Regions from separate parts of the Delftia sp. WSY_22 genome, predicted to be linked through region 1. Evidence: predicted binding sites of a transcription regulator. Region 1 holds the regulator's gene; each other region holds the start of a gene.
What was found. The regulator LexA, encoded in region 1, represses DNA repair genes until DNA is damaged. The targets are predictions, from matches to a motif close to ACTGTATNNNNATACAGT.
Positions count from the first base shown of each region.

Region 1 (3,229 bases):
CTGCTCTGGCGGCCCTGGCCCTGGCCTCCACGCCATGGATGGCGCTGGCCTGCACCATGGCCCTGGGCGTGTGCATGTTTCTTCCGTTTGCCGCCCAGGTCACGCTGGCCCAGGACTATCTGCCGCGCAACCAGGCCACGGCCAGCGGGCTGACCCTGGGGCTGGCCATGTCGATGGGTGGCATGGTGGCGCCGTTGTTCGGCATGCTGTCCGATGCGCGCGGACTGCGTTTTTCGTTGAGCGTCGTGCTGTGCATTCTGTGCGTTGCCGCGGCGCAGGCGTGGTGCATGCGCAATCGGCGCAGCGAGGGAAGTGCTGCACCGGCGGCTGTCAGGGCCTGATGCGCAGCCCCTGCCGCTGGGCAAGGCAAGAGACAGGCCCGGGCTCTCGCAGACCGGGTGGACGGGTTGGTCTCAGGGCGACCTCAGGCCGGTGTCTGCGCGCCGTGCGCTTCCATGCGTTCCAGGGCGGCACAGACATCGGCCATGCGGCCCGAGATGAACAGGCATTCGGGCTGCTCCTGCGGCGAGCGCTGGATGATGCGCAGACCCGAAGGCAGGGCCTGATCTGCCGGAAGGGAGGGCAGTTCGGGTTGCAGGGGCAGCAGCAGCTGCGCATCCCTGTGTTCTGGCAGCCGTGCTGACTTGCTGCGCCGCTGCTGGCTGCGGCGGCGGGCCTTGCTGAAGGACAGGATGGTCGCCTGCTCGGATTGCACAGGCGATTCGGGCTGGATGGTGCGCATGGCGGGCTCCATGGCGGCGGCGGGCAGGCGAATGCCCTGTGCCAGGCGCAGGAAGGACAGAGAAGACAGTGTTGGCAGAGCGAATCCCATGTGACGACTCCTGTTGGCGTATTTCAAAGAGGCATGGACACAGGCAGGATTGCGGTTTGCGGGCAAAGCTCCGCCCAGGGCGAAGCTGCAAGGCTTCGCGCCTACCACCTGGGCGGTGCATGAAGTAGGGGGTGGCAACCCGTGCAGGGCTGCCTGTCCGGTTTACATGGACATGCTGTTGCGGATCAGCCCCACGGCCAGGCCTTCAATGGCAAAGGCCTCTTCGGGAGCGACGCGGATCACCGGGTAATCGGGGTTTTCCGGCAGGAGCTCCACGCCCTGCGTGGTGCGGCGCAGGCGCTTGACGGTGACTTCATCTCCCAGGCGTGCCACGACGATCTGCCCGTTGCGGGCTTCATGCGCGGACTGCACGGCCAGCAGATCTCCGTCCATGATGCCCGCGTCGCGCATGGACATGCCGCGCACGCGCAGCAGATAGTCCGGGCGGACCTGGAACAGGCTTGGTTCGACGGAATAGGTCTGGTCGATATGTTCCTGGGCGAGAATGGGCGAGCCCGCCGCAACGCGGCCCACCAGCGGCAGCATCAGCGGCGCCAGGGCCGACAGCGGCAGCCCGAAGCTGGTGCCGCGTGCGGCATTGATGTTGCGCACGGTGTCGGTACGCAGGCGAATGCCGCGGGAGGTGCCGCTGACCAGTTCGATCACGCCTTTGCGGGCCAGGGCCTGCAGATGTTCCTCTGCTGCGTTGGCGGACTTGAAGCCCAGCGTGTTGGCGATTTCCGCGCGGGTGGGGGGCGCGCCCGTGCGGGAGATGGCGGCCTGGATCAGGTCCAGGATCTGTTGCTGGCGGGCGGTGAGCTTGGGATGGTCGAGCATGGCGTGCGTCCGGTCCTTGAATTCAGATGGCAGGCAGAGAAGTCATCTGATGATTTATACAGTATCTGTATTTTTAACCAGTTTTCCAAGAGGTGCAAGTGGGGCAGTCAAAGTTGGTGATTCTTGGCACGGGCGGCACCATCGCCGGCCGGGCGGATTCGCAGTCGCAGGCAGTGGGATACAAGGCCGGACAGATCACAGTGCAGTCGCTGCTCGATGCCGTGCCGGATCTGGAGCAGCAGGCGCTGGGGCCTGTGCAGACGCAGCAGATCGCGCAGATGGACAGCAAGGATATGGACTGGCCCGTGTGGCGCGCGTTGCTGCGTGCCTGCACGCAGGCGCTGGAGGATGCGGACACACGCGCCGTGGTGATCACGCATGGAACGGACACGCTGGAAGAGACGGCCTGGCTGCTGCACAGCCTGCTGCCTGCCACCAAGCCCATAGTGCTCACTTGCGCCATGCGCCCGGCCACGGCCCTGCTGGCCGACGGACCGCAGAATCTGCGCGATGCCGTGACCGTGGCCGCCAGCGGCGGGCGCAGCGGTGTGTGGGTGGTGGCCGGCGGCGAAGTGCATGCGGCGGCCCAGGTGCAAAAAGTCCACCCTTACCGACTGCAGGCCATGCGCTCCATGGAAGGTGGCCCGCAGGCCGTGGTGGAGGAAGGACGCGTGCGCTGGCTGGTGCCTGATGCGCCGGTCACGCCAGTCGCCCCCGTTGCGCGGATGGTGACTTCCGCTCCCGCTCTGTCTGACCTGCTGGCGCTGGATGAGCTGCCCTGGGTCGAGGTGGTGTTCAGCGGTGCTCTGGCGCGTGCCTGCGGCGTGGATGCGCTGGTGGTCGCAGGCGTGCGCGGCATCGTGGTGGCCGGCACGGGCAATGCGACCATTCACGAAAGCATGGAAGCGGCCTTGCTGCGTGCGCGCGACAAAGGCGTCTGGATCTGGCGGGGCACGCGCTGCGCCGAAGGCCTGCCCGTTGCCTCGGGGCTTGGCACGGACCCCGCAGAGGCCGATCTGGTCCAACTGCCCGTAGCCAAGGCGCGGATTGCCATGATGCTGGCGCTGGCCGCGCAGCCGCGCGACTGATCCTCCGGGCGTCGCCGGCGCTTCAGATGCAGGCGGGCAACAAAAAAGCACCCGGCGGGTGCTTTTCTGGGGTCTGGCGCATGGCCTGCGTCATTCAGCCAGTGCTGCGAGGGCGCGCTGGGTGATGTCTTCCACCGAGCCCAGGCCGCTGATGGCGCGGTACTTGGGGGCTGCTGCGGCTTCCTTCTCGGCCCAGGCGCGGTAGTAGTCCACCAGCGGGCGGGTCTGGCTGCTGTAGACGTCCAGGCGCTTCTTGACCGTTTCTTCCTTGTCGTCCTCGCGCTGCACCAGCGGCTCGCCGGTCACGTCGTCCAGGCCTTCGACCTTGGGCGGGTTGAACGTGACGTGGTAGGTGCGGCCCGAAGCGGGGTGGGAGCGGCGGCCGCTCATGCGCTCGATGATGGCATCGAAGGGCACATCGATCTCGAGCACGTAGTCCAGCTTCACGCCGGCGGCCTTCATGGCGTCGGCC
Region 1 covers NZ_JBICKN010000032.1:64,158-67,386, forward strand. Annotated here, with positions in the region: gene ACF8NF_RS17335 (MFS transporter) at 1-341, shown strand, start outside; gene ACF8NF_RS17340 (hypothetical protein) at 425-832, opposite strand; gene lexA (transcriptional repressor LexA) at 995-1,669, opposite strand; gene ACF8NF_RS17350 (asparaginase) at 1,768-2,757, shown strand; gene adk (adenylate kinase) at 2,848-3,229, opposite strand, start outside.

Region 2 (3,229 bases), on a different contig from region 1:
GTCCGAAAGCGCACGAAGGCGTGCATCTTGTGGATCTCGCGCGAGACGGGGCGGGCCAGGGCCTCGATGGCGCGCCATTCCGCATCCAGCGCATCCAGCCGCAGTTCGGGCCGGGCCTGCATGCGCGCCAGCCAGCGGTGGCACAGCTCGAAGCGGCCTGCCGCGCGGTGCATGCAGGCATGGCGCAGGGCGGACATCTGGGTGTCCGACAGGGACAGCCCTGCCTCGCCGGGGCCGGCCAGCCCGGCGAGTGCCGAGGCGGGCATGGCCTGCTGCGGCGCGCTGGAAAACAGATCCACCCCCGCGCCGAGTGGCTGCGCACCCCGCGTGTCGGGCCACCGCCAGCGCACCAGGGCGGGGTCGGCGCCGTGGGCCAGCAGCGCCCGGCAGGCTGCGCGAAAGCCGGGCCAGTCGTCAGGGCTGTCGAGTTCGATGGTGAGGGCCTGTCCGTGCATGGCGTGCTCCAGGTTCTAGAACAGGCTGGCCTGCAGTGCGCTTTGCACGCGCATGCCGCTGTGCCGCGCCTGGGCCTGGCTGGCCTGTGACTGCGCGATCAGCCGCGTGCGCAGCGCGGCCGAGTCGGTCTCGCCCAGCAGGGGCCGGTGGCCGTCGATCAGCACGAAGGGCAGGGCCTTTTGCACGGGGGCGCGCAGCCGCAGCAGGTCGTCCAGCCGCAGCCGGCGCACGCGGCGCGCCGCCAGCAGGCGCTCCACCGTCTGCGTGCCCAGGCCCGGCACGCGCAGCAGCAGGCTGCGCGGAGCACGGTTGAGGTCCACGGGGAACTGCTGGCGGTTGGCCAGTGCCCAGGCCAGCTTGGGGTCGATCTCCAGGTCCAGCATGCCGTGGCGGCTGGCCGCCGCGATCTCGCCCGCCCCGTAGCCGTAAAAGCGCATGAGCCAGTCGGCCTGGTAGAGCCGGTGCTCGCGCATGAGGGGCGGCGCCTGCGGCGGCAGGTCGCGCGAGGCATCGGGAATGGGGCTGAAGGCCGAGTAGTACACGCGGCGCAGGCCGTAGCCCGCATACAGCGTATGGCTGGACTCGAGGATGTCGGCATCGGTTGCGCGGTCGGCGCCCACGATCATCTGCGTGCTCTGCCCGCCCGGCGCGAAGCGCGGCACGGCGGCGCGCTGCGCGGGCGCGCCGGGCAGGGACTGCGCCTGGCGCTGCTCGCGCGTGGCCGCGCGCCAGGCCTGCACATGCCGGTCCACGCCCTGCATGGCCTGGCGTATGCGCCGGCCGTCCTTTTCGGGCGCGAACTGCGCCAGGCCGCTGGCCGTGGGCAGTTCCACATTGATGCTCAGGCGGTCGGCATGGCGGCCTGCCTGGGCCAGCAATTCGGGGGCGGCATCCGGGATGGTCTTGAGGTGGATGTAGCCGCGAAAGTCATGCTCCTCGCGCAGGCGGCGGGCCACTTCCACCAGCTGCTCCATGGTGTAGTCGCTGGAGCGGATGATGCCGCTGGACAGGAACAGCCCCTCGATGCAGTTGCGCCGGTAGAAGTCCAGCGTCAGCTGCACCACCTCGGCCACCGTGAAGCGGGCGCGCTGCACGTTGGAGCTCTTGCGGTTGATGCAGTAGCGGCAGTCGAAGATGCAGACATTGGTCAGCAGGATCTTGAGCAGCGAGATGCAGCGCCCGTCGGGCGCATAGCTGTGGCAGATGCCCATGCCGGTGACCGAGCCCATGCCCTTGCCGTCCAGCGAGTCGCGCCCCTGCGATCCGCTGGAGGCGCAGCTGGCGTCGTACTTGGCGGCGTCGGCGAGGATGAAAAGTTTGCGTTGCAGCTCCATTGCTGTATGAATATACAGTATATTTGCCTGGCACATCCGGTTTTTCGAGAGCCCATCCCCCAGCCAGGGTCTGGTCCGGCCTTGCCTGGCTCCGGTTTGAACGCACTGTCGGGCTATCGCAATGGCCAGCGGATTGCAATGGTTGCCAGTGCAATGGAATGAAACCGTTTTCAGTGCGGAATGAGTGCTTGCTTTCAATGGGTGGCGATGTGCATCGCAGGAAATGGTGAATGCGTGTTTCCTGCGTCTTTTTGCAATGTCTGAAGGCTGGTACGGCTTGGTGCCATCAATGCATGCGCTGATATAGCGCAGCTGGCTGCGCGCCATGGGGTTCCCGGTTCATGGGAGAGAGGTTTGACGTTGTTGTGATTTGTTTCAAATTGCCGATAACTATTGCTGATAGGCTTTCGGGCTTGCCGGGCGCGGTCGTTTCTTCATTCAATGCGCCTGGCGATGACAAACACTTGGAGAGGGAGCTTCGGTGTCGCGTGTATTAGGAACAGAGAGCGAAGTGCTGGCGCTATCGCCGGACGCTTCCTCCAGCAAGGCCGCCAAGGGGCTGCAATCGCCCGCCAAATGGCCCACCATGGGTGCCAACGATGTGGCGGTGTGGGGCGAGTGCCAGGGCAGCGGCAGCAAGCCCTACCAGACCCAGGTGGACCTGTCGGGACCCTCCTTCAAATGCTCTTGCCCCAGCCGCAAGTTCCCCTGCAAGCATGGGCTGGCGCTGATGCTGATGCGTGCGGGCGGCCAGGTCACCGAGGGCGGCGATCCACCGGCCTGGGTGCAGACCTGGCTGGACAGCCGCCAGGAAAAGGCCGAGAAGAAGGAGGCCAAGGCAGCCGCCGCGGCGGCCGAGCCGCCACCCGATCCCGAGGTTGCGGCCAGGCAGCAGGCCAGGCGCGAAGACAAGCGCTGGGACAAGGTCGAGGCGGGCCTGCAGGAACTGTCGCTGTGGATGCAGGACATGGTGCGCGCGGGCCTGGCCAACCAGGCCGGCGACTCCCAGATGCGCCAGCGCTGGAACACCATGGCCGCGCGCATGGTCGATGCGCAGGCCACGGGCATGGCGGCACGCATCAAGGACTGCCGGGATCTGGTGGGCAGCCACCGCGACTGGCCGCGCGACATGCTGGTGCAGCTGGGCCACTGGCAGCTGATCATCGACGCCGTGCGCCGCCGTGAATCGCTCAGCCCCGAGGTCAAGGCCGACGTGATGGCCGCGCTGGGCTGGCCCATGGACAAGGCCGAGGTGCAGGCCCGCGGCCAGCTGGTCGAGGACGAATGGCTGGTGGCCGGCCTGCGCATGATCGAGCGCGAAGGCCGGCTCATGGAGCGCCGCGTCTGGCTGCACGGGCAGCGCACGGGCCGCATGGCCCTGGTGCTGGACTATGCGCAGGGCGGGCGCGGCTTCGAATCGGCCTGGGTGCCTGGCCATC
Region 2 covers NZ_JBICKN010000035.1:119,677-122,905, forward strand. Annotated here, with positions in the region: gene ACF8NF_RS18490 (TIGR03915 family putative DNA repair protein) at 1-455, opposite strand, end outside; gene ACF8NF_RS18495 (putative DNA modification/repair radical SAM protein) at 471-1,790, opposite strand; gene ACF8NF_RS18500 (SWIM zinc finger family protein) at 2,272-3,229, shown strand, end outside.
Region 2: ACF8NF_RS18495 (putative DNA modification/repair radical SAM protein) is a predicted target of LexA. The motif match lies at 1,792-1,809, and genes of this name have one in related genera.

Region 3 (3,229 bases), on a different contig from region 1:
GACTCGGCCACGCGCTCGGCGCTGATGAAGCCGCGCTGCTCCAGCGCGTCGAGCATGGCGCCCAGGTCCTCGCCTTCCTCCACATGGGGGGCGAGCTTGCGTTCCAGCTCCAGCCGTGAATGTTCGCGCTGGCCCAGCAGCTTGAGCGCCCGGCCCTTGAGCGACAGCTTGGCGAATCCCATGCGGCAATGTCTCCTGAATCATCCCGAATAAAAAAGGCCCCCACGCTCCCCTTGCTGCGCAAGGTCCGCTGCCCCCCAAGGGGGCCGCTTTTTTGCCTTGGGGCGTCCCGGCGATAAAAAAGGCGCAGACGTGAGCCTGCGCCAAGATGGCAAACACAGTGTGCGCAGGCGCTGCGGCGCCTGCTGTGAGGGGTCTGGGCGCTCAGGCTTCGATCACGCCGTCCTTGTCGGCCTTGGCCTTGCCCGCCTTGGCAGCCTTGGCTTCGGGGGCATCGCCGCCGGCCGTGGGCAGCAGGGCAATGCCCAGGCTGTCGCGCACCTTGTTCTCGATCTCCACGGCCAGGCCGCTGTTCTCGCGCAGGAATTCGCGGGCGTTGTCGCGACCCTGGCCGATCTTTTCGCCGTTGTAGGCGTACCAGGCCCCCGACTTGTCGAGGATCTTGGCGTTGACGCCCATGTCCAGGATTTCACCTTCGCGCGAGATGCCTTCGCCGAAGAGGATGTCGAACTCGGCGGTCTTGAACGGGGGCGAGACCTTGTTCTTGACGACCTTGACCTTGGTTTCGTTGCCGATGGCTTCGTCGCCCTTCTTGATGGTGCCGGTGCGGCGGATGTCCAGGCGGACCGAGGCGTAGAACTTCAGCGCATTGCCGCCCGTGGTGGTTTCGGGGCTGCCGAACATCACGCCGATCTTCATGCGGATCTGGTTGATGAAGATGACCATGCAATTGGTCTTCTTGATGGTGGAGGTCAGCTTGCGCAGCGCCTGGCTCATCAGGCGGGCCTGCAGGCCGGGCAGCTGGTCGCCCATCTCGCCTTCGATTTCGGCGCGCGGTGTCAGTGCGGCCACCGAGTCCACGACGATCATGTCCACGGCGCCCGAGCGCACCAGGCTGTCCACGATTTCCAGGGCCTGCTCGCCGGTGTCGGGCTGGCTGATCAGCACTTCGTTGAGGTTCACGCCCAGCTTCTGGGCATAGCTGGTGTCCAGCGCGTGTTCTGCGTCGATGAAGGCGCAGGTGCCGCCCTGCTTTTGCATTTCGGCGATGACCTGCAGCGTCAGCGTGGTCTTGCCCGAGGATTCAGGGCCGTAGATCTCGATCACGCGGCCACGGGGCAGGCCGCCCACACCCAGGGCGATGTCCAGGCCCAGCGAGCCGGTGGAGACGACCTGGATGTCCTGGATGGCTTCGCCTTCACCCAGGCGCATGATCGTGCCCTTGCCGAACTGCTTTTCGATCTGGGCGAGTGCGGCCTGCAGGGCCTTGGCTTTTTCACTGTTGGCGGTGGTGACGGCGGTGTTCATGCGGACTCCTGGGTTGGGTATGGATTCAGCTCTGTATTTGCATTCAGGCTGGATGCTTGAACAGTAGTTTATGGGCTTGCTGTCTTGATTTGTTGGTGTTTTTAGTCAGTTTTCCTGACTTGTTGGATTTGCCTCCACAATGCATCCATGAGTGAGCTTTCCCCCGTCACGCCGCCCGCCGACGCCTGGCGCCAGACCCACCTGGGCCGCCTGCTCGGCCATGCCATGCGGCGGTTCGACGCGCGTGTGCTGCAGCTCATGGCGCGCGATGTGGAGGTGCCGCTGGCACTGTCCAACCTCGCTGCGCGCGACAAGGTGGGGGCGGCCCATATCCACATCACGCGGCATCTGTCGCTGGCTGGCGACCGGCTGACGGACCTGGCAGAGCGCGCAGGCATGACCAAGCAGTCCATGGGCGACCTGGTGGCCCAGTGCGAGGCCTGGGGCCTGGTCACGCGCGAGAGCGACGAGCGCGATGCGCGCGCGCGCCGCATCCGCTTCACGCCAGCGGGCCTGGCCTGGCTGCAGGCTTTCCATGACGCCGTCTCCCAGGCCGAGGCCGAATTCCGCGAGGAAGTCGGCGACGACATCGCCACCGTGGTGGCGCTGGGGCTGGAGGCCTACGCGGGCGGCGGCTCACTCGGGTAAAGTCCCTGCCCGCACTGCGGGGCGCATCCTAGAATCCTGGGAACTAAAGGCGCGCATTTCCAACTCCCAGAGCGCGCCTGCATTACAGGAGACATCCCCCATGCGCATTCTGATTGCCGAAGACGACCAGGTCCTGGCCGATGGCCTGCTGCGCAGCCTGCGCGGCTCGGGCGCCGTGGTCAGCCATGTGGCCAATGGCAGCGAGGCCGACACCGCGCTGATGACCAGCAGCGAATTCGACCTGCTCATCCTGGACCTGGGCCTGCCCAAGATGCACGGGCTCGAAGTGCTCAAGAAGCTGCGCGGCCGCGGCGATGCGCTGCCGGTGCTCATCCTCACGGCGGCCGACAGCGTGGAAGAGCGCGTGCAGGGGCTGGACTATGGTGCCGACGACTACATGGCCAAGCCGTTTGCGCTGTCCGAGCTGGAGGCGCGCGTGCGCGCCCTCACGCGGCGCGGTATGGGCGGCGCCAGCAGCACCATCAAGCACGGCCCGCTGGTCTACGACCAGGCCGGCCGCGTGGCCACCATCGACGGCAAGATGGTCGAGCTGTCGGCGCGCGAGCTGGGCCTGCTGGAAGTGCTGCTGCAGCGGGCCGGCCGGCTGGTCAGCAAGGACCAGTTGGTCGAGCGCCTGTGCGAGTGGGGCGACGAAGTCAGCAACAACGCCATCGAGGTCTACATCCACCGGCTGCGCAAGAAGATAGAGCGCGGCCCCATCCGCATCGCCACCGTGCGCGGCCTGGGCTACTGCCTTGAGAAGATCGCGTCCTGAGGCCGCTGCCGTGGCTGTCAGGCCCGGGTTGGCTTGCCTGCGCATAGTGGTGGTTGCCGCGGGGCCGTGAACCCGCCGTAAGGGGCTGCCCGCCGATGAAAATCTTCCAGCGTGAACAGCGCTCCCTGTTCGGCGAGATCCTTGACTGGATGCTCACGCCGCTGCTGCTGCTGTGGCCCGTGAGCCTGGCGCTGACCTGGCTGGTGGCCCAGGGCCTGGCCAACAAACCCTTCGACCGCGCGCTGGAATACAACGCCCAGGCGCTGGCCCAACTGGTGATGGTGCAGCACGGCAAGGTGCTGTTCAACCTGCCGCAGT
Region 3 covers NZ_JBICKN010000007.1:87,970-91,198, forward strand. Annotated here, with positions in the region: gene recX (recombination regulator RecX) at 1-182, opposite strand, end outside; gene recA (recombinase RecA) at 385-1,488, opposite strand; gene ACF8NF_RS05445 (MarR family winged helix-turn-helix transcriptional regulator) at 1,636-2,136, shown strand; gene ACF8NF_RS05450 (response regulator transcription factor) at 2,237-2,911, shown strand; gene ACF8NF_RS05455 (sensor histidine kinase) at 3,007-3,229, shown strand, end outside.
Region 3: recA (recombinase RecA) is a predicted target of LexA. The motif match lies at 1,519-1,536, and genes of this name have one in related genera.